DNA from 2 places in the Dactylosporangium sp. NPDC051087 genome. Region 1 is predicted to be linked to the other one. Evidence: predicted binding sites of a transcription regulator. Region 1 holds the regulator's gene; the other holds the start of a gene.
What was found. Region 1 encodes HrcA, which represses chaperone genes, less so after heat shock. Its sites were predicted from a motif close to GGTTNGCACNCTCNNNNNGAGNGTGCNAACC; they were not measured.
Positions count from the first base shown of each region.

Region 1 (11,881 bases):
GTCGAGGATCCGGTCCCGCAGCACCTCCTCCCAGGTGCCGCCGCGCAGCCGCCCGACGAGGTGCCCGAGCAGCGAGATCGCCAGGTTGGAGTAGTGGAAGCGCCGGCCGGCGGGCAGCACCCGCTCGGCCCGGTCCAGCTGGTCGAGCAGCGTGTCGACGTCCGGTGCCTGCATGGTGTCCCAGACGTCGCCGTACGGCTCCCGCTGCAGCCCCGACAGGTGCGACAGCATCCGGCCGACGGTCAGGTCGCCGTGCGCCTTCACCGGCAGGTGCCGCGAGACCGGGTCGTCGAGGTCGAGCAGGCCCTCGTCGCGGCACTGCATGACCAGCACCGCGGTGAACGTCTTGGTCACCGAGCCGATCCGCAGCTGGCTGTGCGCGTCGACGTCGGTGCCGGCGGTGAACGTCCACAGCGGCCGGTCCGCGCGGTGGATCGCCACGCTCAGCGCCGGGACGCGCGCGTCGGCCTGGACCTGCCGGACGAGCCGCTCGTACCGTTCGTGCGCCGTCACGCGGCCAGCATCCGGCCGAGCGGCTTGCCGCCGACGACGTGCCCGTGCACGTGGAAGACCTCCTGGCCGCCGAACCGGCCGGTGTTGAAGATGACCCGGTAGCCGTCCCCGGCCAGGCCCTCCTGCCCGGCGACCGCGGCGCAGGCGGCGAGGACCCGCCCGGCGAGCCCCGGGTCGGCGGCGGTGAGCGCGGCGACGTCGGCGTGGTGCGCCCTCGGGATCACCAGCACGTGCGTGGGCGCCTTCGGGTCGATGTCGCGGAACGCCAGGGTGTCGTCGGTCTCGTGGACCACGGTCGCCGGGATCTCGCCCGCGACGATGCGGCAGAACAGGCAGTCATCAGTCACAGCTCGCATCGTAGGCGGCTTGTAGGGTGCTGCCATGACTGGACGCAAGGTCTTGGTGACAGGAGCATCCCGCGGCATCGGCGCGGCGGTCGCGCACGCGTTCGCCGCGGCGGGCGACGCGGTGGCGGTGCACCACCGCGACTCCGCGGACCTCGCCGCGAAGGTCCTCGCCGCGCTGCCGGGCGACGGGCACGCGATCGTCTCCGGCGACCTCACCGACCCCGGCGCGGTCCAGGCGTTCGTCGACGGCGCCGCGAGCGCCCTCGGCGGCCTCGACGTGGTGGTCAACAACGCGGCGGTCGCGCATCCGCACCCGATCCTCACCGCCGACTACGCGGCCTGGCAGGCCGCCTGGCAGCGGACCCTGTCTGCCAACCTCACCGGCCCGGCCAACGTCTGCTGGTGCGCGGCCCGCCACCTCGGCGACGGCGGTCGCATCGTCAACGTGTCCTCCCGCGGGGCGTACCGCGGCGAGCCGCTCTACCCGGCGTACGGCGCGTCGAAGGCCGGCCTGAACTCCATGACCCAGTCCCTCGCCCTCGCCCTCGCGCCGCGCGGGATCACCGTCAACGCGGTCGCCCCGGGGTTCGTCGCCACCGACATGGGCAACGCCATCATGGACGCCGGCGACGGCGACGCGATCCGCGCGCAGAGCCCGTTCAACCGGGTCGCCACGCCCGAGGAGGTCGCGGAGGCCGTGCTGTTCCTCGCCGGCTCCCAGTGGTCCTCCGGCGCCGTCCTCGACCTCAACGGCGCCTCCTACTTCCGCTGACCGCCTTCCGCTGACCGGCCCTCCGGATCAGGGGGAAGGCGCTACCAGCGGCCGAGGCGGACCGACAGGGCGGCGAGGGCGGCGGCGCCCGCCGTCGACGTGCGCAGGATCTCGCGGCCCAGCCGCACCGCGACGGCGTCGGGGAACGCGGCCAGCTCCTCGGGCGCGATGCCGCCCTCGGGGCCGACGACGAGGGTGATGTCGCCGTCGAGGGGGGCGGCGGACAGCGGTACCGACGCCTCCTCGTGCAACAGCAGGACCGTGCCGGACAGGGCGAGCTGCTTCGTGGTGCGGGCGTCGGTGACCTCGGGCAGCCAGGCGCGGCGGGACTGCTTCACCGCCTCGCGGGCCGTGGCGCGCCACCGCTCGACCGGCTTGGCGTCCTTCCACCGGGCGATGCTGCGGGCCGCCTGCCACGGGACGATGCGGTCGACGCCGAGCTCCGTCATCAGCTGCACGGCCAGCTCGGCCCGCTCCCCCTTCGCGATCCCCTGCACGACCGTGATCAGCGGGTCGTGCGCCGGGACGTGCGAGCGGTCGAGCAGATCGAGCTCGAGGGCACCCTTGGCGGCGGCCGCCACGACGGCGCGGAGCAGGCCGCCGCGGCCGTCGGACAGCAGCAGCGACTCCCCCGCCGAGAGCCGCTGCACGTTGGCCGCGTGATGCCCTTCGGGGCCGTCCAGCCGCCACCGGTCCCCGGCCGGAAGATCGGGGACCAGGAACAGCGGCAGGCTCACGCCGTCACGCCAGAAGCCGCACCACACGCGCGAGCGGCCGGAACGAAGCGCAGGACGCTCACGCGTGCCCGTTGAAGGCGTCGCGCACGCGGGAGAAGAAGCCGCCCTGCTTGGACAGCTCGGCGACCTCCTCGCCGCGGGTGCGGGCGAAGTCGCGCAGCAGCTTCTCCTGCTCCGGCTCAAGGCGCGTCGGGGTGCGCACGTCGAGGTGGACGTGCAGGTCGCCGCGGCCGGCGCCGCGCAGGTGCGGGACGCCCTTGCCGCGGATGCGCAGGGTCTGGTTGGGCTGGGTGCCGGCCTTGACGTCGACCGTCTCCTCGCCGTCGAGGGTCTTGATCGTGAGCCGGGTGCCGAGCGCCGCCGCCGTCATCGGGACGGTGACCCGGCAGTGCAGGTCGTCGTCCTTGCGGGAGTAGACGTCGTGCGGACGCTCGTGGATCTCGACATACAGGTCGCCGGGCGGGCCGCCGCCGGGGCCGACCTCGCCCTGCTGGGCGAGGCGGATGCGCATGCCGTCCTCGACACCCGAGGGGATCTTGACGGTCAGGGTGCGGCGGGTGCGGACCCGGCCGTCGCCGCCGCAGGTCGCGCACGGGTGCGGGATGACGGTGCCGAAGCCCTGGCAGGCCGAGCACGGGCGGGCCGAGACGACCTGGCCGAGGAACGTGCGCTGCACCGACTGGACCTCGCCGCGGCCGCCGCAGATCTCGCAGGTGGTCGGGTGGGTGTTGGGCGCGGTGCCGGCGCCCGTGCAGGTGGTGCAGACGACCGCGGTGTCGACGGTGATCGGCGCCTCGACGCCGAACGCGGTCTCGTGCAGGTCGAGGTCCAGGCGCAGGATCGCGTCGGCGCCCGGCCGGATCCGCGGGCGCGGCCCGCGGCTCGCGGTCGTGCCGAAGAACGCGTCCATGATGTCCTGGAAGCCGACGAACGCGCCGCCCTGCGGGCCGCCACCGCCGCCGCCGGGCGCCAGGGGGTCGCCGCCGAGGTCGACCATCTCCCGCTTGCGCGGGTCGGACAGCACCTCGTAGGCCGCGTTGATCTCCTTGAACTTCTCCTGTGCCACAGGATCGGGATTGACGTCCGGATGGAACTCGCGCGCCAGCTTGCGATAGGCGCGCTTGATCTCGTCGGCCGTGGAGTCCCGCTTGACACCGAGAATCCCGTAGTAGTCCTTCGCCACTGAGTCCTATGCCCCTGACTCGTCCATGAGGTTCTAACCTTGTCCCAGCAGATCGCCGACGTAGCGTGCCACGGCGCGCACCGTGGCGATGTTGCCGGGGTAGTCCATCCGGGTGGGCCCCAGCACGCCCATGCCGCCCACGACGATGGAGCCCGGCCCATAGCCGGTCGCCACGATCGAGGCGCTGCGCAGGTCTTCGATCTCGTTCTCGTCGCCGATGCGGACCCGGGTCATGCTCGGCTCGACCTCGCCGAACAGCTTGAGGAGGATGACCTCCTCCTCGAGCGCCTCGAGGATCGGGCGCAGCGAGCCCTGGAAGTCCAGCAGGCCGCCGCGGGCGAGGTTGGCGGTGCCGGCGAGGGCGATCCGCTCCTCGGTGCGCTCCACCAGGGTCTCCAGCAGCACGGTCGACAGCGCGGTCATCGGCGGGCGCAGGCCCGGCCCGGCCTCCTCGACGAGCGCCTCGACCAGGGGCGGGGTGTCGACGAGGCGTTTGCCGACGAGCTTCTCGTTGATCCTGCGGCGCAGCTCGGTGACGTCGTCGGCGAGGATCGGGCCGGGCAGGTCGATGAGCCGCTGCTCGACCCGGCCGGTCTCGGCGATCATGACCACCATCAAGCGGGTGGTGGAGATCGGCACCAGCTCGAAGTGCCGCACGCTGGCGCGCGACAGGCTCGGATACTGCACGACGGCGACCTGCCGGGTCAGCTGCGCGAGCAGCCGCACGGTGCGGTGCACGACGTCGTCGAGGTCGACGGCGCCGATCAGGAACCGCTCGATGGCCCGGCGCTCGGCGGGGCTCAGCGGCTTGACGCGGGACAACTTGTCGACGAAGAGCCGGTAGCCGGCGTCGGTGGGCACCCGGCCGGCACTGGTGTGCGGCTGCCGGATGTAGCCCTCCTCCTCGAGGACGGCCATGTCGTTGCGGACCGTCGCCGGGGACACCCGCAGGTTGTGCCGCTCCACGAGGGCCTTGCTGCCGACCGGCTCCTGCGTCGCGACATAGTCCTCGACGATGGCGCGGAGCACCTCGAGCTTGCGCTCGTCAAGGGCCATGTGCACCTCCCCGGGAACTCACTGACGGACTGGCACTCCCACTTCGCGAGTGCCAGTCTACGTCGCGGCAGCCGCCCACGGAATGATCGTCGTGTGTACGAACCGTCGCTATTGCGCTGGTCTGCGTGAAGTTTGTCCAAAAGAAGTCATGCCGCGTCGCTGGCCATACTTGATCGGTGCACCTACCGTGGCCCCCATGAGTGAACCACCTCGCCCCGGGGAATACGGCGTGCCGCAGGACCCCAACAATCCTTACTCCATGCCGGGCGGGGCACAGTATCCGCCGCCGGGCCCCGACTACGGCCAGCAGCCGCCGGTGTCCGGGGGAGGCTACCCGCCGCCCACCAGCGGCGCGGGCTACCAGGACCCGAACGCCTACCAGCAGCCGGGTTACCAGCAGCCGGGCGGTTACCAGCAGCCCGGTGGATACCAGCAGCCCGGCGGTTACCAGCAGCCCGGCCAGTACGGCGGCGGCTACCAGCAGCCCGGCGGCTACCCCGGTGCCGCGCCGGTCGGCTACGCCAACAGCGACGAGAAGACCTGGGCCCTGATCGCCCACTTCGGTGGCATCTTCATCGGCTTCATCGCGCCCCTCATCGCGCTGCTGGCCAAGGGTAACGAGTCGCCGACGGTGAAGGCGCACGCCAACGAGGCGCTCAACTTCCACATCACGTGGGGCATCATCCTGTTCGTGGGTGCCCTGCTGTCGGTGTGCACGTTCGGTCTCACGCTCATCGTGCCGTGGATCGTCATCATCGTCTTCGCGATCATCGCGGGCATGAAGGCCAGCAACGGCGAGCTGTACCGCTACCCGATGACCTTCCGCTTCATCAAGTAAGTCACCACGACGTTGAGGGGCGGCCGGCGCGGCCGCCCCTTTCCCATGCCAGGGCCTATGTCAGGGCCTATGTCAGGGGTTCACGTCAGGTCACGGGCGACGGCGTCGGCGAGCAGCCGCCCGCGCAGCGTGAGCACGGCCACGCCCGCGTCGAAGGCGCCGGCCTCCAGCAGCCCGTCGGACACGCAGCGCCGGGCCGCGTCCACGGCCGCGGCGTCCAGGACGTCGAGCGGCAGCCCCTCGGCGAGCCTGATCCGCAGCAGGACGTCCTCGAACCGCCGCTCCTCGGCGGTGAGCACCTCCCGCGCCTGCCCCGGCGACGCGCCGGCCGCCAGCCGCGCGGCGTAGGTGTGCGGATGCTTCACGTTCCACCACCGCACGCCCCGCACGTGGCTGTGCGCGCCGGGACCGAGCCCCCACCAGTCGCCGCCGCGCCAGTACAGCTCGTTGTGCCGGCAGGGCGAGTCACGGGACCAGTTCGACACCTCGTACCACGTCATGCCGGCCTCGGTGAGGGCCTGCTCGGCGGCGAGATACCGGTCGGCGGCCACGTCGTCGTCGGGGAACGGCAGCTCACCGCGGCGCATCCGGGCCGCCAGGCGGGTGCCGTCCTCGACGATCAGCGCGTAGGCGCTGACGTGGTCCACCCCGGAGTCGATCACCGTGCGCAGCGAGTCGGCGAAGTCGGCGGCCCGCTCCCCCGGCGTGCCGTAGATCAGGTCCAGGTTGACCCGCTCGAATCCGGCGGCGCGCGCCTCGGCGACCGCGGCGGCGGGCCGGCCCGGCGTGTGCCGGCGGTCCAGCACCGCGAGGACACCCGGCGCGACGGACTGCATGCCGAGGGAGATCCGGTTGAACCCGGCCGTCCGCAGCCGCCGCAGCCCGGCCGCGTCGACCGACTCCGGGTTGGCCTCCGTGGTGACCTCGGCGTCGCCGGCCAGCCCCCACGTGCGGTCGATGCCGTCCAGGATGCGGGCCAGCTCCGCCGGCGGCAGCAGCGTCGGCGTGCCCCCGCCGAAGAAGACCGTGTCCACCCGCGGCGGCGCGACCACCTTGGCGGCCAGGGCCAGCTCGTCGAGGACCTGCTCGGCGTAGCCGGCGCTGAGCACGCCTTCGTCGGCGGTGTAGGTGTTGAAGTCGCAGTATCCGCAGCGGGTCGCGCAGAACGGGACGTGGACGTAGACCCCGAACCCGGCCTCCCCCGCCCTGTCGGCGACCCCGTCGGGCAACGCGCCGTCGGTCGGGATCGGCTCGCCTTCTGGCAGTGTTCCGGGCATTTCACTAGTGTGCCCGCATGCCACTCGTACGGTCACAGACGGCGCACGGCGTGGCGACGGTCACGCTCGACAGCCCGGCGAACCGCAACGCGCTGTCGACGGGCCTGATCGAGGAGCTCCTCGCGGCGCTCGCGGCCGCCGCCGGGGACGACACCGTGCGGGTCGTCGTGCTCACCCACACCGGCCCCGTGTTCTGCTCCGGGGCCGACCTCAAGGAGACCGCGGCCGCGTTCGGGTCGGGCCGGCCGCCGATCAACCGGCTCGGCGAGGTGCTGACCGCGATCTGGGAGTGCCCGAAGCCGGTCGTCGCGCGGCTGACCGGGCCGGCGCGGGCGGGCGGGCTCGGGCTCATCGCCGCCGCGGACATCGCGGTCTGCACGCTCGACGCGACGTTCGCGTTCTCCGAGGTGCGCATCGGCGTCATCCCGGCAGTGATCTCCGCCACGGTCCTGCCGCGGCTGTCGCCGCGCGCGGCGGCCGAGCTGTTCCTGACGGGGGCGACGTTCGACGGCGCCCGGGCGCGCGAGATCGGACTGGTCACGGCCGCCGTGCCCGCCGACGGGGTCGACGAGGCCGTCGCGTCGTTCGTCGCGGCCCTGGTACGAGGCGCGCCCGGCGCCCTGCGCGGGACGAAGGAGCTCCTCCGGCGACGGAAAGCCGACACGTTCAGTGACGAGGTCGCGGCGATGACCGAGCTGTCGGTGCGGTATTTCGGTTCCGAAGAGGGAATCGAGGGAATCACGGCATTTCGGGACAAAAGAGACGCAAACTGGATCCCTGACGGCGTCAGCTGAATGGACCGACTCACCTCGCCCCCGCGTGCAACGCGGGGATGCTGTGGCATACGGGACGTACGCTGGTCGAGTTCTCAGGTCAGGGGGTGACGATGCGTACACGACACGTGCTGGTGGCTCTGATGGTGCTCGGCATCGTCGGCTCCGTCGGCGTCTACGTGCTGGTCCAGCGGCTCGGTGATCACCTGCCGCAGCTGCTGCCGCCCGGCCGCGCCTGCGTCATCACCGGCGGCAGCACGGCGAGCGCCCCGTCGTCGGGCACCGGCGACGACGTCCCGCTCGACGCGGAGCAGGTCGCCAACGCCGCGACCATCACCGCCGTCGGCCTGCGCCGCGGCGTGCCGCAGCGGGGCCTGGTCGTGGCGCTCGCCACCGCCTGGCAGGAGTCGAAGCTGGAGAACCTCGCCGGCGGCGACCGGGACTCGATCGGCCTGTTCCAGCAGCGGCCCAGCCAGGGCTGGGGCAAGCCCGAGCAGATCGCCGACCCGCGCTACGCGGCGAACGCCTTCTACACCGCCCTGCTGAAGGTCAAGGGCTGGGAGAAGATGCGCGTCACCGACGCCGCGCAGGAGGTCCAGCGCAGCGCCCACCCCGAGGCCTACGAGAAGTGGGTCGACGAGTCGGAGATCATGGTCCGCGCCCTGAGCGGCGAGGCCACCGGCGCGGTCTCCTGCACCGTCACCGAGGCGTCCAGCCACGGCGTGGAGGCCGCGAAGACCCTCGGCGCCAGCGTCAGGCTCGACTGGGGCGACGTGCGCACCGCCGACGTCACCGACCTCGTCGGGGTGGCGCTGAAGGTCCGTGAGCAGAAGACCGGCTGGCAGTACGCGCACTGGATGGTCGCCCACGCCCAGGACCACGGCGTCAAGCGCGTCGTCTTCAACGACATGGAGTGGACCGCGAAGAGCGGCGGGTGGACCCGGGTCACGCAGCGTGGCGGCGCCGACGGCGGACAGGTCGTCGCCGAGGTCTACTGACCGTCCCTGACGTCGCGGACGACCCGCAGGTTGTCGGCCGTTCGGACGGGTTTTCCGCACTGTCCGGCAGCCAACTCCCGAGTCGGGCCCGCGTGCACCTCGCGTTACCATCGGTCGTTCCCTGGTTGACGAAAGTAAGGGGAGGACATGACGTCCGCTGCACCCGACTACGGTGACCTGACCGGCTACGAGCCGATCAGCGAGACCGACCGCAAGGAATTCCTGGACAACGGCTTCCTGCTGGTCCGCAACGTCCTGAAGGAAGACCACCGAGCGCAGCTCGAAGCGGCCATGGACCGGGTCTACGCCGAGGAGCAGGCCGCCGGCTCCAGCAGCATGAAGAAGGACGGCACGCTGCACCTGCTGGGCTTCCTGAACCGCGACGAGCTCTTCGGGCACCTGCTGACCCAGCCGACCCTGTTCCCGTACATGTGGGGCCTCGCCGGCTGGAACATCTACACGCACCACAACCACCTCGACATCACCCCTCCCGCGGCGATGACGGAGGCCCCCTCGTGGGGCTGGCACCAGGACGGGTACCGGCAGAACTCCGACCCGGAGACGATGGACCCCAACCTGCCGCGGCCGATGTTCTCGCTGAAGATCGGCTACGTCATCTCCGACCTGTCGGAGACCGGCCGGGGCGCCACGAAGGTCATCCCGGGCAGCCACCTGTGGAACTCGCTGCCCCGCCCCGCGGACACCACGGTCGAGAACCCCGACCCCGAGGGCACCGTGGAGATCACGGCCAACCCCGGTGACTGCTTCATCTTCGACCGGCGCCTCTGGCACTCGCGGTCGCCGAACTACTCCGACGTCACCCGCAAGATGCTCTTCGTCGGGTACACGTACCGGTGGATCCGCAACCTCGACGACATGCCGATCGACCACGACGGCGAGTGGTGGGCCAACCGGACCCCCGTCCAGCGCCAGCTGCTGGGCGAGGCCACGCACACGGCCAACTACTGGGGCATCAACTGGAACGGGTACATCGACGAGGAGATCCCGCTGCGCAAGGAGCTCAAGACGCGCGGCCTGCTCGACCGCTCCATCCCCTGGCTCCGCTGACCCCGCCGCGGTGACCTTGGAAGATCCGGCTGGTCACCAGCGGTCGGATCTTCCAAGGGGTCGACATGCCGAAGGCCCCCAGTCCGGGGAGGCTGGGGGCCTTGAAGCGTGAATGCGGGGGTTACAGGGAGCTGCGACGCCCGCGACCGGACACACCGACCACCAGGGCCACGCCGACGGCGGCGACCAGGACCTGGATCAGCAGCTCGCCCCAGTCGACACCGGGGGTGTCGGTGGAGACGCCGATGGCGTTGGCGATGACGGTGCCGAGCAGAGCGGCGATCACGCCGATCACCATGGTCAGCCAGATCGGGATGTTCTGACGGCCGGGAACGACCAGCCGTCCGAGCGCACCGACGATCAGGCCGACGATCAGTGCCGTGATGATTCCGGTGACAGTCACGGGTCCTCCTTCAGAGCCTCAACCAGGGGGTTCTTGCAGTTGCGGTTGCGCTCTTATTGCCCGTGACGTCAGGGGACCAAACGCCCCGGCGATCGACGAACTTCGCGTATCGCCGATTCCATGGTGGGGAACGCGAGTGGCGGCGGATCGGACAAAGGGACCCAGGCGAGCTCGCTGCCCTCGGCCGGGTCGAGGGTGATGGCGGCGCCCGGAGGCACCCGGGTGGCCCAGAAACAGTCCAGGACCGGCACCGTCTCGTCCTGGAACTCGTAGGCCCCGATCCACATGCCGAGGAACGCGCCGAAGTCGAGGTCGACGCCGAGCTCCTCGCGGGCCTCCCGGGCGGCGGCGTCGCGGGGGTGCTCCCAGCCGTCGCAGAAACCGCCGGGCAGCTCCCACAGGCCCTGCTGGGGCGGGCGGGCCCGGCGGATCACGAGGAACCGGTCGCCGTCCAGGACGACGACCGTGCCGGTCGGGCGGGGATTGACGAACGTCTCGAAGCCGCAGGCGGGGCACGCCGCCGGCGGGGCGTCCGAGGACGCCCCGCAGCGCGGGCAGTGGCTCACTTCTTCGGCTTGTCCGCCGCCGGGGCGTCCGAGGTGGACAGTGCGGCGATGAACGCCTCCTGCGGCACCTCGACGCGGCCGACCATCTTCATCCGCTTCTTGCCTTCCTTCTGCTTCTCCAGCAGCTTGCGCTTGCGGCTGATGTCACCGCCGTAGCACTTGGCGAGCACATCCTTGCGGATGGCGCGGATCGTCTCGCGGGCGATGATCCGGCTGCCGATGGCGGCCTGGATCGGCACCTCGAACTGCTGGCGCGGGATGAGCTTCTGCAGCTTCGACGCGATCGTGACGCCGTAGTTGTACGCCTTGTCCTTGTGCACGATGGAGCTGAACGCGTCCACGGGCTCGCCGTGCAGCAGGATGTCGACCTTGACCAGATCCGCCTGCTGCTCGCCGTTGGGCTCGTAGTCGAGGCTGGCGTAGCCCTTGGTGCGGCTCTTCAGCTGGTCGAAGAAGTCGTAGATGATCTCACCGAGGGGCAGCACGTAGCGCAGCTCGACGCGGTCGGCGGACAGGTAGTCCATGCCCTGCAGGGAGCCGCGGCGGCCCTGGCAGAGCTCCATGACGGCACCGACGAAGTCGTTGGGGGTCAGCACCGTGGCCCGCACCGTCGGCTCGAAGATGTTGCTGCTCTTGCCGTCGGGGAACTCGCTCGGGTTGGTGACCGCGTGCTCCTTGCCGTCGTCCATGATCACCCGGTAGACCACGTTGGGCGCGGTGGAGATCAGGTCGAGGTTGAACTCGCGCTCGAGGCGCTCCTGGATGATCTCCAGGTGCAGCAGGCCGAGGAAGCCGCAGCGGAAGCCGAAGCCGAGCGCGGCGGAGGTCTCCGGCTCGTAGACCAGGGCGGCGTCGTTGAGCTTGAGCTTGTCCAGCGCGTCGCGCAGCAGCGGGTAGTCCGAGCCGTCGATCGGGTAGAGCCCCGAATAGACCATCGGCTTCGGGTCCTTGTAGCCGCCGAGCGGCTCGGTGGCCGGCTTGGCGTTGATGGTGACCGTGTCACCGACCCTGGACTGGCGCACGTCCTTCACGCCGGTGATGAGGTAGCCCACCTCGCCGGCGCCGAGGCCGTCGCTCTTGATCGGCTCGGGTGAGATGACGCCGATCTCCAGCAGCTCGTGCACGGCGCCGGTCGACATCATCTTGATCCGGTCGCGGGCGCCGAGCCGGCCGTCGACGACACGGACGTAGGTGACGACGCCGCGATACACGTCATAGACCGAGTCGAAGATCATCGCCCGGGTGCCCTCGCCGTTGCCGGGCTTGGGCGCCGGCAGCTGGCGCACGATCTCGTCGAGCAGGTGCGGCACCCCGATGCCGGTCTTGCCCGAGACGCGCAGGCAGTCGTCG
Region 1 covers NZ_JBVJIJ010000043.1:18,332-30,212, forward strand. The annotation lists gene ACZ6TV_RS49335 (serine hydrolase domain-containing protein) at 1-513, opposite strand, end outside; gene ACZ6TV_RS49340 (histidine triad nucleotide-binding protein) at 510-869, opposite strand; gene ACZ6TV_RS49345 (SDR family NAD(P)-dependent oxidoreductase) at 895-1,632, shown strand; gene ACZ6TV_RS49350 (16S rRNA (uracil(1498)-N(3))-methyltransferase) at 1,674-2,369, opposite strand; gene dnaJ (molecular chaperone DnaJ) at 2,428-3,552, opposite strand; gene hrcA (heat-inducible transcriptional repressor HrcA) at 3,586-4,608, opposite strand; gene ACZ6TV_RS49365 (DUF4870 domain-containing protein) at 4,805-5,446, shown strand; gene hemW (radical SAM family heme chaperone HemW) at 5,527-6,723, opposite strand; gene ACZ6TV_RS49375 (enoyl-CoA hydratase-related protein) at 6,741-7,517, shown strand; gene ACZ6TV_RS49380 (VldE C-terminal domain-containing protein) at 7,610-8,494, shown strand; gene ACZ6TV_RS49385 (phytanoyl-CoA dioxygenase family protein) at 8,642-9,562, shown strand; gene ACZ6TV_RS49390 (GlsB/YeaQ/YmgE family stress response membrane protein) at 9,684-9,965, opposite strand; gene ACZ6TV_RS49395 (NUDIX domain-containing protein) at 10,034-10,531, opposite strand; gene lepA (translation elongation factor 4) at 10,528-11,881, opposite strand, start outside.

Region 2 (11,881 bases), on a different contig from region 1:
CCAGTCCGCAAGCTAGGAAGGAGGGGCGAATGACGAATGTGACTCGACTGCCCGGCCCGATCGCGGACATGTGGGACTGGCAGCGTCTCGGGCTGTGCCGCGGCCGGGACAGCGCGCAGTTCTTCCACCCGGACGGTGAGCGCGGCGCGTCGCGCGGCCGGCGTGAGACAGCGGCGAAGAACGTCTGCCGGGCGTGCCCGGTCCGCGCGCAGTGCGCGGCGCAGGCCCTGGCGACCCGCGAGCCGTACGGCGTGTGGGGCGGCTTCAGCGAGGGCGAGCGGCTGCGACTGCTGGCCGTCGGCTGGGAGGACTGCGCCGAACGCAGCCGCACCACGGTCGACGTGCCGCGGCTGGAGGCGAAGCTCGGGTTGCGTCCGTCGCCGCCTCTGATCCCGCTGCGCACCGTGCGCACGCATCCCGCGCCCAGCGTGCCGGCCCAGCGCCGGCGGGCGGGTGCCGACCGCGCCCGGCCGGCCGCTCGCTGACCGGCCTCCCTGATCGGGCTCGCTGACCGGGGTCAGCGCACCTCCACCTGCACCGAATGCCAACCAGTGGCGCCGTCGGGATCCGGCGGCGCCAAGGCGTCTGTCTGGGTGTCGCCGCCGTTGTCCGTGGCCCGCACCGTGATGCGGTGCTTGCCGGGCGTCGCCGTCCACGGCAGCGTCCACTGCCGCCACGTGTCGATCGACGGCACGGCGGCGAGCTTCGCCTGCTCCCAAGGGCCCTCGTCGACGCGGACCTCGACCTTGGAGATGCCGCGATGCTGCGCCCAGGCGACCCCGGCGATCGTGACCTGCCCGGCGGCGGGGCTGCCGCCGTCGCGCGGCGTGTCGATCCGCGACTGGGTCTTGATCGGCCCTTCCCGCGACCAGCCACGCTTGATCCAGTACGCGTCGAAATCGGCGAACGACGTCAGTTCGAGCTCGGCGAGCCATTTCGTGGCCGAGACGTACCCGTACAGGCCGGGGACCACCATCCGGACCGGGAATCCGTGCTCGATGGGCAGCGGCTCGCCGTTCATCGCGATGGCCAGCATCGCGTCCCGCCCGTCACGCAGCAGCGCGGTCGGGGTGCCGGCGGTGAACCCGTCCACCGACCTGCTCACCACCTGATCGGCGCCGCGCTGCGGGCGGACCTCGTCGAGCAGGTCGGCGATGCGCACGCCCTGCCACTTCGCGTTGCCGATCAGCCCGCCGCCGACGTCGTTGGACACGCAGGCGAGCGTCACGTACCGCTCGATCATGGGCCGCTCGAGCAGCTCCTTGAAGTTCAGGGTGAGCGGCTTGTCGACCCGCCCGTGGATGCGCAGCGTCCAGTCGTCCGGGGACACCTGCGGCACGACGAGGGTGGTGTCGATGAGGTAGAAGTCCTTGTTCGGGGTCACGAACGGGGCCAGGTCGGGCAGGCCCGCGTCGACCTCCGGCGGCAGCGCCGCGGCGGTGTCGGGCACGGCGGGGATCCGCACCGCGGCGCGGTCCGCCTCGACCCCCCGGCGGGTCGCCCACCAGCGCGCGGCCAGCCCGGCGACGAACGCGGCGGCGAGGGTGCCGCCGGCCGCTCGCAGGAAGAAGCGGCGCTGCTCGTACGTCTCGATCGGCGGCCGCACGAACAGCCATCGCAGGACGCCGGCGCCTGCCGCGGCCCCGACGAGCGTCGGCACGAACGCATACCAGGGCGCGTCGTGCCGGGTCACCGCCGCCACCACACCGACCAGGGCGAACAGGCCGATACCGAGGTACCCGTACATGAGACGCTTTGTCGCCAGAATTCCGACAAAGGCCGCGAAGACGGCGAGGATCAGCAGCGTGCCGACCTGCAGCGCCAGCTTGTCGTACGTGTAGAACACCGCGACGGCGAAGTCCTTGACCGGCGCCGGCACCGCGTCGATGACCACCCCACCGACGGACACCAGCGGCGACGTGGACGCGCCGGTCAGGATCGCGACGACCTCGGCGACGCCGAGCGCCACCCCTGCGGCAGCCAGCCCGGCGAACGCCGCGTTCCGTTTGGTGAGCACGGCTCCAGTCTGCGCCGTGGATCAACGCGCACCAAGTGCGGTAATCGATCCCTAAGAACTCCGGCTGCCGGCTCGTCACCGGCGGCCGTTCAGTGCGCCCCGGAACCGGCTCTGCCCGCTACGCGAACTGCCGCCGAGCAGCGCCCGGAACCCACGAGACCACGCCACCTGCTGTGCGGGGCCCGAACCATGAATCCCACAGCGCGCACGGTCGCCGGCGGCGCCCACAACGCGGGACCCGGAACCCACGACGTCCACAGCGTCAACAGTCGCCGCGCTCCCACGACGCCCATTGCGCGGACGGTTGCCGCACCCTACGAGCCGCCGGTGCACGGGACCCGAAACCAATGGCGCCCGCAGCGCCAACAGTCGCTGCACCTCACAAGCGACCGCTGCACGGCGCTCGAAGCCCACGACGACGGTCGCGGCGCCTCACGAGCGACCGCCGCACGACGGCAAACCACACAAGCCCGCGCCCCACAAAGGCCCGTGCCACGGGAAATCGCAGAGCCCTGGAAACGGCAAAGCCCGCGGCGCGAAGGACGCGCCGCGGGCCGAGGTGCCTGCCCGGAAAAGTGCGGGCCGGGTCAGAAGCCGGGGCCGTGCGAGTGGCCGTGGCCGTGCCCGTGGCCGTGACCGCCACCGGCGGCGGGCTCCGGGGCGGCCGGCTTGTCCACGACCAGGCTCTCGGTCGTGAGCAGCAGGCCGGCGATCGACGCGGCGTTGGAGACCGCGCTGTGCGTCACCTTCACCGGGTCGACGATGCCGGACTTGACCAGGTCGACGTATTCGCCGGTGGCGGCGTCGAGGCCGTGGCCGAAGTCGAGCGCGCCGACCTTGCCGACGACGACGTAGCCGTCGAAGCCGGCGTTCTGCGCGATCCAGCGCAGCGGCTCGACGAGCGCCTTGCGCACGATCGAGACGCCGACCTTCTCGTCGCCGGTCAGGCCGAGGTCACCGTCGAGGACGGGGAGCACCTGGGCCAGGGCGGCGCCGCCGCCGGGGACGATGCCTTCCTGGACCGCCGCCTTGGTCGCGGAGATCGCGTCCTCGATGCGGTGCTTGCGCTCCTTCATCTCGACCTCGGTGGCGGCGCCGGCCTTGATGACCGCGACCCCACCGGCGAGCTTGGCGACCCGCTCGTTGAGCTTCTCCTTGTCCCAGTCGGAGTCGGAGGCCTCGATCTCCTTGCGGAGCTGCTCGACCCGCGCGGAGACCTCGCTCTGCTCGCCGGCGCCGTCGACGATCGTGGTGAGCTCCTTGCCCACGACGATGCGGCGGGCCTTGCCGAGGACCTCGGTGCCGACCGACTCGAGCTTGTAGCCCAGCTCGGGGGCGACGAGCTCGGCGCCGGTGAGGATCGAGATGTCCTGGAGCATCGCCTTGCGGCGGTCGCCGAAGCCGGGCGCCTTGACCGCGACGACCTTGAAGGTCTTGCGGATGGCGTTGACCACCAGGGTCGACAGGGCCTGGCCCTCGACGTCCTCGGCGATGATCAGCAGCGGCTTGTTGTCCTTGACGATCTGCTCCAGCAGCGGCAGCAGCTCCTCGATGGCGGCGATCTTCTGGGTGGTGACGAGGACGTAGGTGTCCTCGAGCACCGCCTCCTGCGCCTCGGCGTCGGTCACGAAGTGCGGGGAGATGTAGCCCTTGTCGAACTGCATACCCTCGGTGACCTCGAGCTCGGTCGTGAGGGTGGAGCCCTCCTCGACCGTGATGACGCCGTCGCGGCCGACCCGCTCCATCGCCGAGGCGATCAGGTCGCCGATGGTGGCGTCCTGCGCGGAGATCGTGGCGACCTGGGCGATCTCGGTGTGGCTGGCGACCGGGGTCGCCTTCTCCTTGAGCGCCTTGACGACGGCGGCCGTCGCCAGGTCGATGCCCCGCTTGATGCCCGCCGGGTTGGTGCCGGCGGTCACGTTGCGCAGACCCTCGCGGACCAGCGCCTGGGCCAGCACGGTGGCGGTGGTGGTGCCGTCGCCGGCAACGTCGTTGGTCTTGGTGGCGACCTCTTTGACGAGCTGGGCGCCGAGGTTTTCATAGGGGTTGGTGAGCTCGATCTCTTTCGCGATCGTCACACCGTCGTTGGTGATGGTCGGGGCACCGAACTTCTTGTCCAGAACGACGTTGCGTCCCCGGGGGCCGAGCGTGACCTTGACCGTGTCGGCCAGGCGGTTGACGCCGTGCTCCAGCAGGTGGCGCGCCTCGTCGGAGAAGCTCAGGATCTTCGCCATGCGTGTGATGTCCCTTCAAAGCGACACCGCCCCGGCCGCAAGCGCTCCTGCGCACGGGTCCGGGGCGGTGGCCACTGCTCTACTTGGTCTGGGTCACTTCTCGATGACCGCGAGGACGTCACGGGCGGAGAGCACGAGATACTCCTGGCCGCCCCACTTGACCTCGGTGCCGCCGTACTTCGAGTAGATGACGGTGTCGCCGACCTTGACGTCGATCGGGACCCGGTTGCCCTTGTCGTCGATGCGACCGGGGCCCACAGCCTGGACGGTGCCCTCCTGGGGCTTCTCCTTGGCGGTGTCCGGGATGACGATGCCCGAGGCGGTGGTCGTCTCAGCCTCGTTGGCCTGGACCAGAATGCGGTCCTCGAGCGGCTTGATCGCAACCTTCGTCGCGGTAGTCACGGGCATACCCTCCTGGGGTATTGATTCTTACGCTATCGAGTGCCCGGTGAAGCCGTCGTCGCGGGTGCCGGCTCCAGCCGGTTGGCTGGCACTCTCATGTCGAGGGTGCTAATCGGAGGTTATGTCGCTGGCTAGCACTCCGTCAAGGAGAGTGCCAAACACGCCACGAAATCACCCCCGTCGTCGGCTAGGCGACGGACAGCGGCGCGGGTCACGACGGCGATCTACGCTCGATTCCATGAAGAGGCTGCTCGGCACGCTGCTCGTCGCCACCCTGACCGTGGGATCCCTCACCGCCTGCGGGAAGAAGGACGGCGGCGCCGCCACGCCCGAGGCGGCCACCAGCACCGGCCCGTCGGACTCCGCCGCGTTCGGCGAAGGGCCGGGCGGCGGCGGCGCGTCCGCGGGAAGCAGCGCGGGCGGCAGCCAGCCCGCGACGGACAAGAGCTCAAACTCCGGCCCGACCTACCCGGGTGACGCGAAGGGCTACTGCCAGGCCGCCGTCAGCGCCTGGACCAAGAACGACATGAACCGGATCAAGCAGCTCGCCGGCAACGGCGCGGTGTCCAACTTCCAGTTCATCGAAAAGGGCGCCGACAACAACTGGAAGTACGTGAAGAAGAACGGCAACGAGTGCGTCCTGCGCAACGACCACGGCGACGAGCTGCAGGTCACCGTGGACGAGCACAATCTCGGCAAGCCGCAGGCCGTCACCGACGTCGTGATCCAGAAGACCGAGTATCCCTCGGACCCGTCCAGCTACGTCAGCGGCTTCATCAACGCCTGGTACAACGGCAACACCCAGCGCATGGCGAGCTACTCCAGCAGCTCGATCGCGAGCAACTACGGCGGCAAGAAGGCCCCGCCGAACTGGACGGAGAGCCAGCCCAAGGAGGACAAGGGCGACTACTGGCTGGTCCACGGCTCGTCCAACGCGGGCGACAGCTACACGTTCAAGGTCAAGAAGAGCCTGGGCAAGTCGGGCGGCATCACCGGCATATCCTGAGGCGTGCTCGAACAGGCGCTCCAGGCCGCGGCGGCCCTGCCGGAAGGCGATCCCCTGGCGGCCGCGTCGGCGCTGCGGGCGGCCGGCTTCCCGCCGGACCTCGCGGCCGCCGCGCTGACCCAGGTCGCGCTGCGCCGCAAGGCGGTCACGAAGTTCGGCGCCGACGCCGCGGTGATGCACTTCACCCGCGAGGGCCTGGAGCAGGCGACCCGTGGTCCCGTCGCGGCCAGGCGGGCGGCCCGGCTCGCCGCCGCGGGCGCCACCCGGGTCGCCGACCTCGGCTGCGGGATCGGGGCCGACACGATCGCGTTCGCCCGGGCGGGCCTGCGGGTGCACGCGGTCGACGCCTCGGCCGAAACGGCCGCGACCGCGTCGGCCAACGTCCTCGCCCTGGGTCTGGCGGCGGATGTACTGGTGGAAGCCCGCGACGCCACGACCGTCCCCCTCGACGAGGTGGACGCCGTGTTCTGCGACCCCGCCCGGCGGACAACGGGCGGGCGCCGCGTGTTCGACCCCCGCTCCTATTCACCGCCGTGGGACTTCGTCGCCGGGCTCGCGGCGCGCGTGCCGATGACGGTCCTGAAGCTCGCCCCCGGCATCGACCACGCCCTGCTCCCGCCGGGCGCGGAAGGCGAATGGGTCTCCGTCGACGGCGACGTCGTCGAGGCCGCGGCGTGGTGCGGCCCGCTGGCCTCGTCCCCCCGCCGGGCGACGCTGTTCCAGGGATCGTCCGTCGTCTCCCTGACCGGCAGCGGTACTGACACCGCCCCGGTCGGACACGTCGGAAACTTCATGTACGACCCCGACGGCGCGGTGGTGCGCTCGCATCTCGTGGCGGAGTTCGCCGCGACGGTCGACGGCACGCTCGCCGACCCGACCATCGCGTACGTCCACACCTCCACCCACGTGCCCACCCCGTTCGGGCGCTGCTACGAGGTGCTCGACCAGCTGCCGGTCGCGCTGAAGCGGCTCCGGACCGCGTTGCGCGCCCTCGACGTCGGCTCGCTGACCATCCTGAAGCGCGGCTCGGCCCTGGACGTGGAGGAGCTGCGCAGGTCGCTGCGCCTGTCCGGCGGCCGGGCCGCCACCATCGCCCTGACCCGGGTCGCCGGCGCCCCCGCCGTCCTCCTGCTCGGCCGCGCCCCGGACCCCGCTCAGTAGAGCTGCTGGCCCAGGCGGCGTTGCAGGTCGATGAGGACGTCGTCGGCGAGGTCCTCCGGCGGGCGGCGGCCCAGCTGCTCGGTGAGCATCCGCCCCGACTCCCGGCACATGTCCCACGTGACGCGCTCGTGCAGCCAGCGCAGCCACTCGACGACGTCGTTGATGAAGAACGCGACGATCTGCTCCGAGCCCCGGACCCGCCGCTCCTCCCCCATGACCGTCAGCGCCGCCGCCAGCCGCCGGCGCGGGAAGTCGTGCCCGGCGAGGGCGTCGGCGAACACGTCCGCCCGGTGCCGGGGCGCCGTCGGCGCGACCGTCAGCTTCGGGAACGGCGGGTCGCCGGACGTCCAGACCTGGGCGCTGCGCGGGACGAACTCCGGCTCGAGCACCACGTCGATCCGCGAAGCATGGCCCGGGTCGTCGACGGCGACGAGCACCCGCGGCTCCACCGAGCTGACCTTCGTCACGAAGCGCGACAGTCCCGTCGCCTCCTCCACGCAGAACCTCGCGTCGGGCAGGTCCAGCGTGCCGTCGAACACCAGCCGCCCGACCCGCGGCCCGGCCCCCTGCCACAGCCGGACCCTGACCAGCCCGACCTGCGGCCGGGCGGCGACCCGGACGTGCCGGTCCGTCGCGGTGACCGGTCCGTCGCCGTCGAAGACGGACATGTCACGGCCGCTGGTGGCGCCCAGGAAGATGTGCCCGTAGCCCAGGTACATCTGGACGGCACCGATCTGCATCTCGCTATTGTGGGCCAGTGGCGAGCAAGGGCACCCCGGCGACCGCACTGTTGGCGCGGCAGAAGATCGCGTTCACTCCGCACACCTATGAGGTCGACCCCCGGGCCGCCTCCTATGGCGAGGCCGCCGCGGCCGCCCTCGGCGTCGAGCCCGACCGACTCTTCAAGACCCTCGTCACCACCGTGGACGGCCAGCTCACGGTCGGTGTCGTGCCCGTCTCCGCGTCGCTTGACCTCAAGGCCCTCGCGGCCGCGGTCGGCGGCAAACGCGCCGCGATGGCCGAGCCCGCCGCCGCCGAGCGCGCCACCGGCTATGTGACCGGCGGCATCTCCCCGGTCGGTCAGCGGTCCCGGCTGCCGATCGTGATCGACGCGTCGGCGACCGGACTGTCCACGATGTACGTCTCGGGCGGCCGGCGCGGCCTGCAGATCGAGCTCACCCCCGACGACCTGGTCCAGGTCACCGGCGCCGTCCTCGCCGACATCGCGACCCGCTGACGATGAGCGGGTCCGCCTCCGACGAGCACCGCGGGCGGCTGACCATGCGCGCCTCGGACGAGGACCGCCGGCGGGTCATCGACGAGCTCCAGCACCACACCCAGGCCGGTCGCCTCACGCTGGACGAGTTCTCCGAGCGCTGCGACACGGTCCTCGCCGCGAAGACCTTCGACGAGCTGCGCGCCGCCACCCGGGACCTGCCCGCGCTGCCACCCCCGCCGGTCGCCGCCGCCGGCTCGAACGACCGGCACGTGCTGTGGGTGTTCGCGGTCGCGCTGATCGCGGCCGTCCTGCTCGGCGTCGTCTACGCCGCCTTCCACTGAGGACGGGACGCCCCGGTCAGACGGTGTCCGCGGCCGGCTGCCGGTCGCCGTGCCAGGAGCGCCACAGCGCGGCGTAGGCACCGTCGGCGGCGACCAGCTCGTCGTGCGTGCCGAGCTCGGTGATGCGCCCGTCCTCGACGACGGCGACCCGGTCCGCGTCGTGCGCCGAGAAGAGCCGGTGCGCGATCGCGATCACGGTACGGCCGTGCAGGGCACCGGCGAGGGAGCGTTCGAGGTGCCGGGCGGCGCGCGGGTCGATGAGCGACGTCGCCTCGTCCAGGACGAGGGTGTGCGGGTCGGCGAGCACGAGGCGGGCCAGCGCGAGCTGCTGCGCCTGCGCCGGTGACAACGGCGGCTCGCCGAGCGTGGCGTCCAGGCCGCCGGGCAGCGCGTCGACCCAGTCGAGGGCGTCGACCGTGGTGAGGGCGTGCCGCAGGTCGGCCGTGGTCGCGTCGGGCCGGGCGAGGATGAGGTTGTCGCGGACGGTGCCGAGGAAGACGTGGTGCTCCTGGGTGACCAGCGCGACGTGCCGCCGCAGCGAGGACAGCGGCAGGTCGGACAGGGGCACGCCGCCGATGGTGACGGTGCCCGCACCCGGGTCGTGGATGCCCGCGAGGAGCCGGCCGAGGGTCGACTTGCCCGCACCGGACGGCCCGACGATCGCGAGCCGTTCACCGGGCTGGATCTCCAGGTCGATGCCGTGCAGGACGTCGCGGCCCTCGACGTACGAGTACCGCACGCCGCTCGCGACGATCCGCTCGTCGGTCGGGGACGCGCCGCCCGCCGGCTTCGCGAGGGGCACCGACTGCACGCCGACGATGCGGGCGAAGGACGCGAAGCCGACCTGCAGGTGGTCGAACCACGACAGCACCCGGTCGAGCGGGTCGATGAGCGCGACGAAGTACAGGACGGCGGCCGTGACCTGCCCGACGGTGGCCCACCCCTCGACGACGAACCACCCGCCGGCGACGAGCGTGACGGCGCCGGGCAGCGCGTAGGCGAACTCGGTCAGCGGGAACCAGACGGTCCGCAGCTTCAGCGTGTACATGTTCCTGCCGTACAGGCCGCGCAGCTGCTCCTGGGTGCGCTCGACCCGGCGGTGCCGCAGGCGCAGGACGTCGACGGTGCGGGCGCCCTCGACCGTCTCGGCGAGACCGTCGGTGAGCTCGGCGAAGGCGGCGCTCGCGGCGAGGTAGCCGGCGGGCGCGCGCCGGAAGTACCAGCGCGAACCGCCCCACAGGAGGGGCACGGCGACGACCGCGGGCACCAGCAGCAGCGGTGACACGAGCGCGACGGCGCCGAGCGTGAGGACCACCTGCAGGACACCGACGAGGACCTCGGGCAGCGCGAAGCGCACCGTGTCGGAGGTGCCTTCGACGTCGCGCGACGCGCGGGTCAGCAGGTCGCCGGTGCCGGCCCGCTCCACCGTGGACGGTGGCAGGGCGAGCACCCGGTCGACGAACTCCTCGCGGAGCTTCGCCAGCACCTGCTCGCCGAGCCGGGCGGAGGCAAGTCTGGCGTAGCGGACCAGTACCGCCACGACGACGACGAACCCGGTGATGATGAGGGCGATCCGGTCGACGGTCCAGGTGGTGGTGCCGGCGGAGGTCTTCTCGACCAGGTCGCCGAGCAGCCGGGGCGTGACGAGCCCGGCGACGGCGGCGCTCACGTGGAGTGCGACGACGAGCGCGAGCATCCGCGGGTGCTCCCGGACGAGCCTGCGCAGGTACGCCCGGACGTCGGCGCCGGTGGCGATCGGCAGCAGCATCAGCCGTCCTCCTCCCTGGTGACGGTCGCGGCGTACTCGGGGCAGGTGTCGAGCAGCTCCCGGTGCGTGCCGGTGGCGGCGACGCGCCCGTCGTCCCCGACGAACGCGACGGTGTCGGCGTGGTCGAGCAGCAGCGGGCTGGTGGTGCACACGACGGTGGTCCGCCCGGCGCGGGCGGCGGGGAGCCGCTGCGCGATGAGCGCCTCGGTGTGGGTGTCGACGGCACTGGTCGGCTCGACGAGGACGAGGACCGGCGGGTCGAGCGCGAGGACCCTGGCCAGCCGGAGCCGCTGCTGCTGCCCGCCGGAGAAGTCCCGCCCGCGCTCGGCGATCCCGGCGTCGAGCCCGTCGGGCAACGCGTCGACGATGTCCAGCGCCGCGGCAGTCTCCAGCGCGGCGAGGACATCCGCGTCGCGAGCTCTGCCGTCAGCGGTGGCGCGGGCGCCGGTGAGCTCGTCGCGGAGGCGGCCGCGGAAGAGACGGTCGTCGTTGTCGGCGACGACGATGTGGGATCTGACCTCGTCGATCCGCAGCTGCCGCAACGGTACGCCGGACAGCCGCGCGTCCGAGTCCGGGCCGAGCAGTCCGATCCGGTCGGCGATGGCCGCGGCGTCCTCGGGCCGGGCGGCGGCGATCGCGGTGAGCCGGCCGTGCCCGGCGGTGAAACCGGAGCCGGGGTCGTCGAGGTCACCGGCGGCGACGGCGGCGGGCTCGGCGGGGTCGTGCAGCTCGGGCTCGACCCGCAGGAGGGACACGACGCGACCGGCGGCGACCAGGCCACGGGTCAGCTTCTCGGCGAACTCGGTCAGCGTCCGCAGCGGGCTCACGAGGAACACCGCGTAGGCGTAGAACGCGACCAGCTCACCCGGCGTGATCTTCCCGGCGACCGCGAACCGGGCGCCGAGCCAGGTGACGAGCGCGACGAACAGGCCCGGCAGCAGGATCTGCGCGCCCTCGAGGACCGTCTCGACCTTGGCGACCCGGATGCCCGCGGCGCGGACCTGCTGCGACTCGGCGCGATACCGGCCGGAGACGACGTCCTCGCCGCCGACCCCGCGCAGGATCCGGAGCCCGGAGACGATGTCGGCGGCCCTGCCGGTGAGCGCGCCGGCGAGCTCCCGCTGGGCGCGGCGGCGCTGGTGGAGCGGTTTGAGCAGGAACCCGACGACACCGACGAGCAGCGGCACCCCGATGACGACCACGAGCCCGAGCGGCACGGACACGTCGAGCAGCAGGACGGAGACGACGATGATCGCGACGACGGCGCCACCGGTGCGGGCGCTGACGTCCATGGCGTAGCCGACGTGGTCGAAGTCGGTGGTGCCGATGCTGACGACCTCGCCGGTGGCGACCTTCTTCGGCAGGGTCGCCCCGAGCCGGGTGGCATGCCGCGCGGTGACCTGCATCGTCCGGAACCCGGCGCCGAGGAAGTTGGTGACCGCGAACCGGTGCCGCATGATGCCGCTGATCGCCGTGACGGTGCCGAGCCCGAGCAGCGCCCCACCGGCACCGAGCAGCGCGGACCGGTCGTGGCTGGTGAGCGCGTCGACCCCGGCGCCGAGCGCGGCCGGCACGAGCGCCTGGCTGACCATCCACACGATGCCCAGCCCGATGCCCGCGACGATCGTCGGCACCTGACCACGCAGGATCCACAACAGATACCGGGCTGCGGACCTGCTGTCGGGCTCACCTGGCTCATCGAGCGGTAACCGTTTCATGGCCAGCCGACGGTA
Region 2 covers NZ_JBVJIJ010000005.1:272,871-284,751, forward strand. The annotation lists partial or broken gene ACZ6TV_RS12290 (WhiB family transcriptional regulator) at 30-395, shown strand; gene ACZ6TV_RS12295 (molybdopterin-dependent oxidoreductase) at 518-1,939, opposite strand; gene groL (chaperonin GroEL) at 2,605-4,251, opposite strand; gene groES (co-chaperone GroES) at 4,345-4,659, opposite strand; gene ACZ6TV_RS12310 (hypothetical protein) at 4,892-5,659, shown strand; gene ACZ6TV_RS12315 (class I SAM-dependent methyltransferase) at 5,663-6,820, shown strand; gene ACZ6TV_RS12320 (hypothetical protein) at 6,814-7,560, opposite strand; gene ybaK (Cys-tRNA(Pro) deacylase) at 7,578-8,057, shown strand; gene ACZ6TV_RS12330 (DUF1707 SHOCT-like domain-containing protein) at 8,060-8,380, shown strand; gene ACZ6TV_RS12335 (ABC transporter ATP-binding protein) at 8,397-10,148, opposite strand; gene ACZ6TV_RS12340 (ABC transporter transmembrane domain-containing protein) at 10,148-11,866, opposite strand.
Region 2: the regulator HrcA is predicted to act here: its motif matches at 4,737-4,767, upstream of groES (co-chaperone GroES).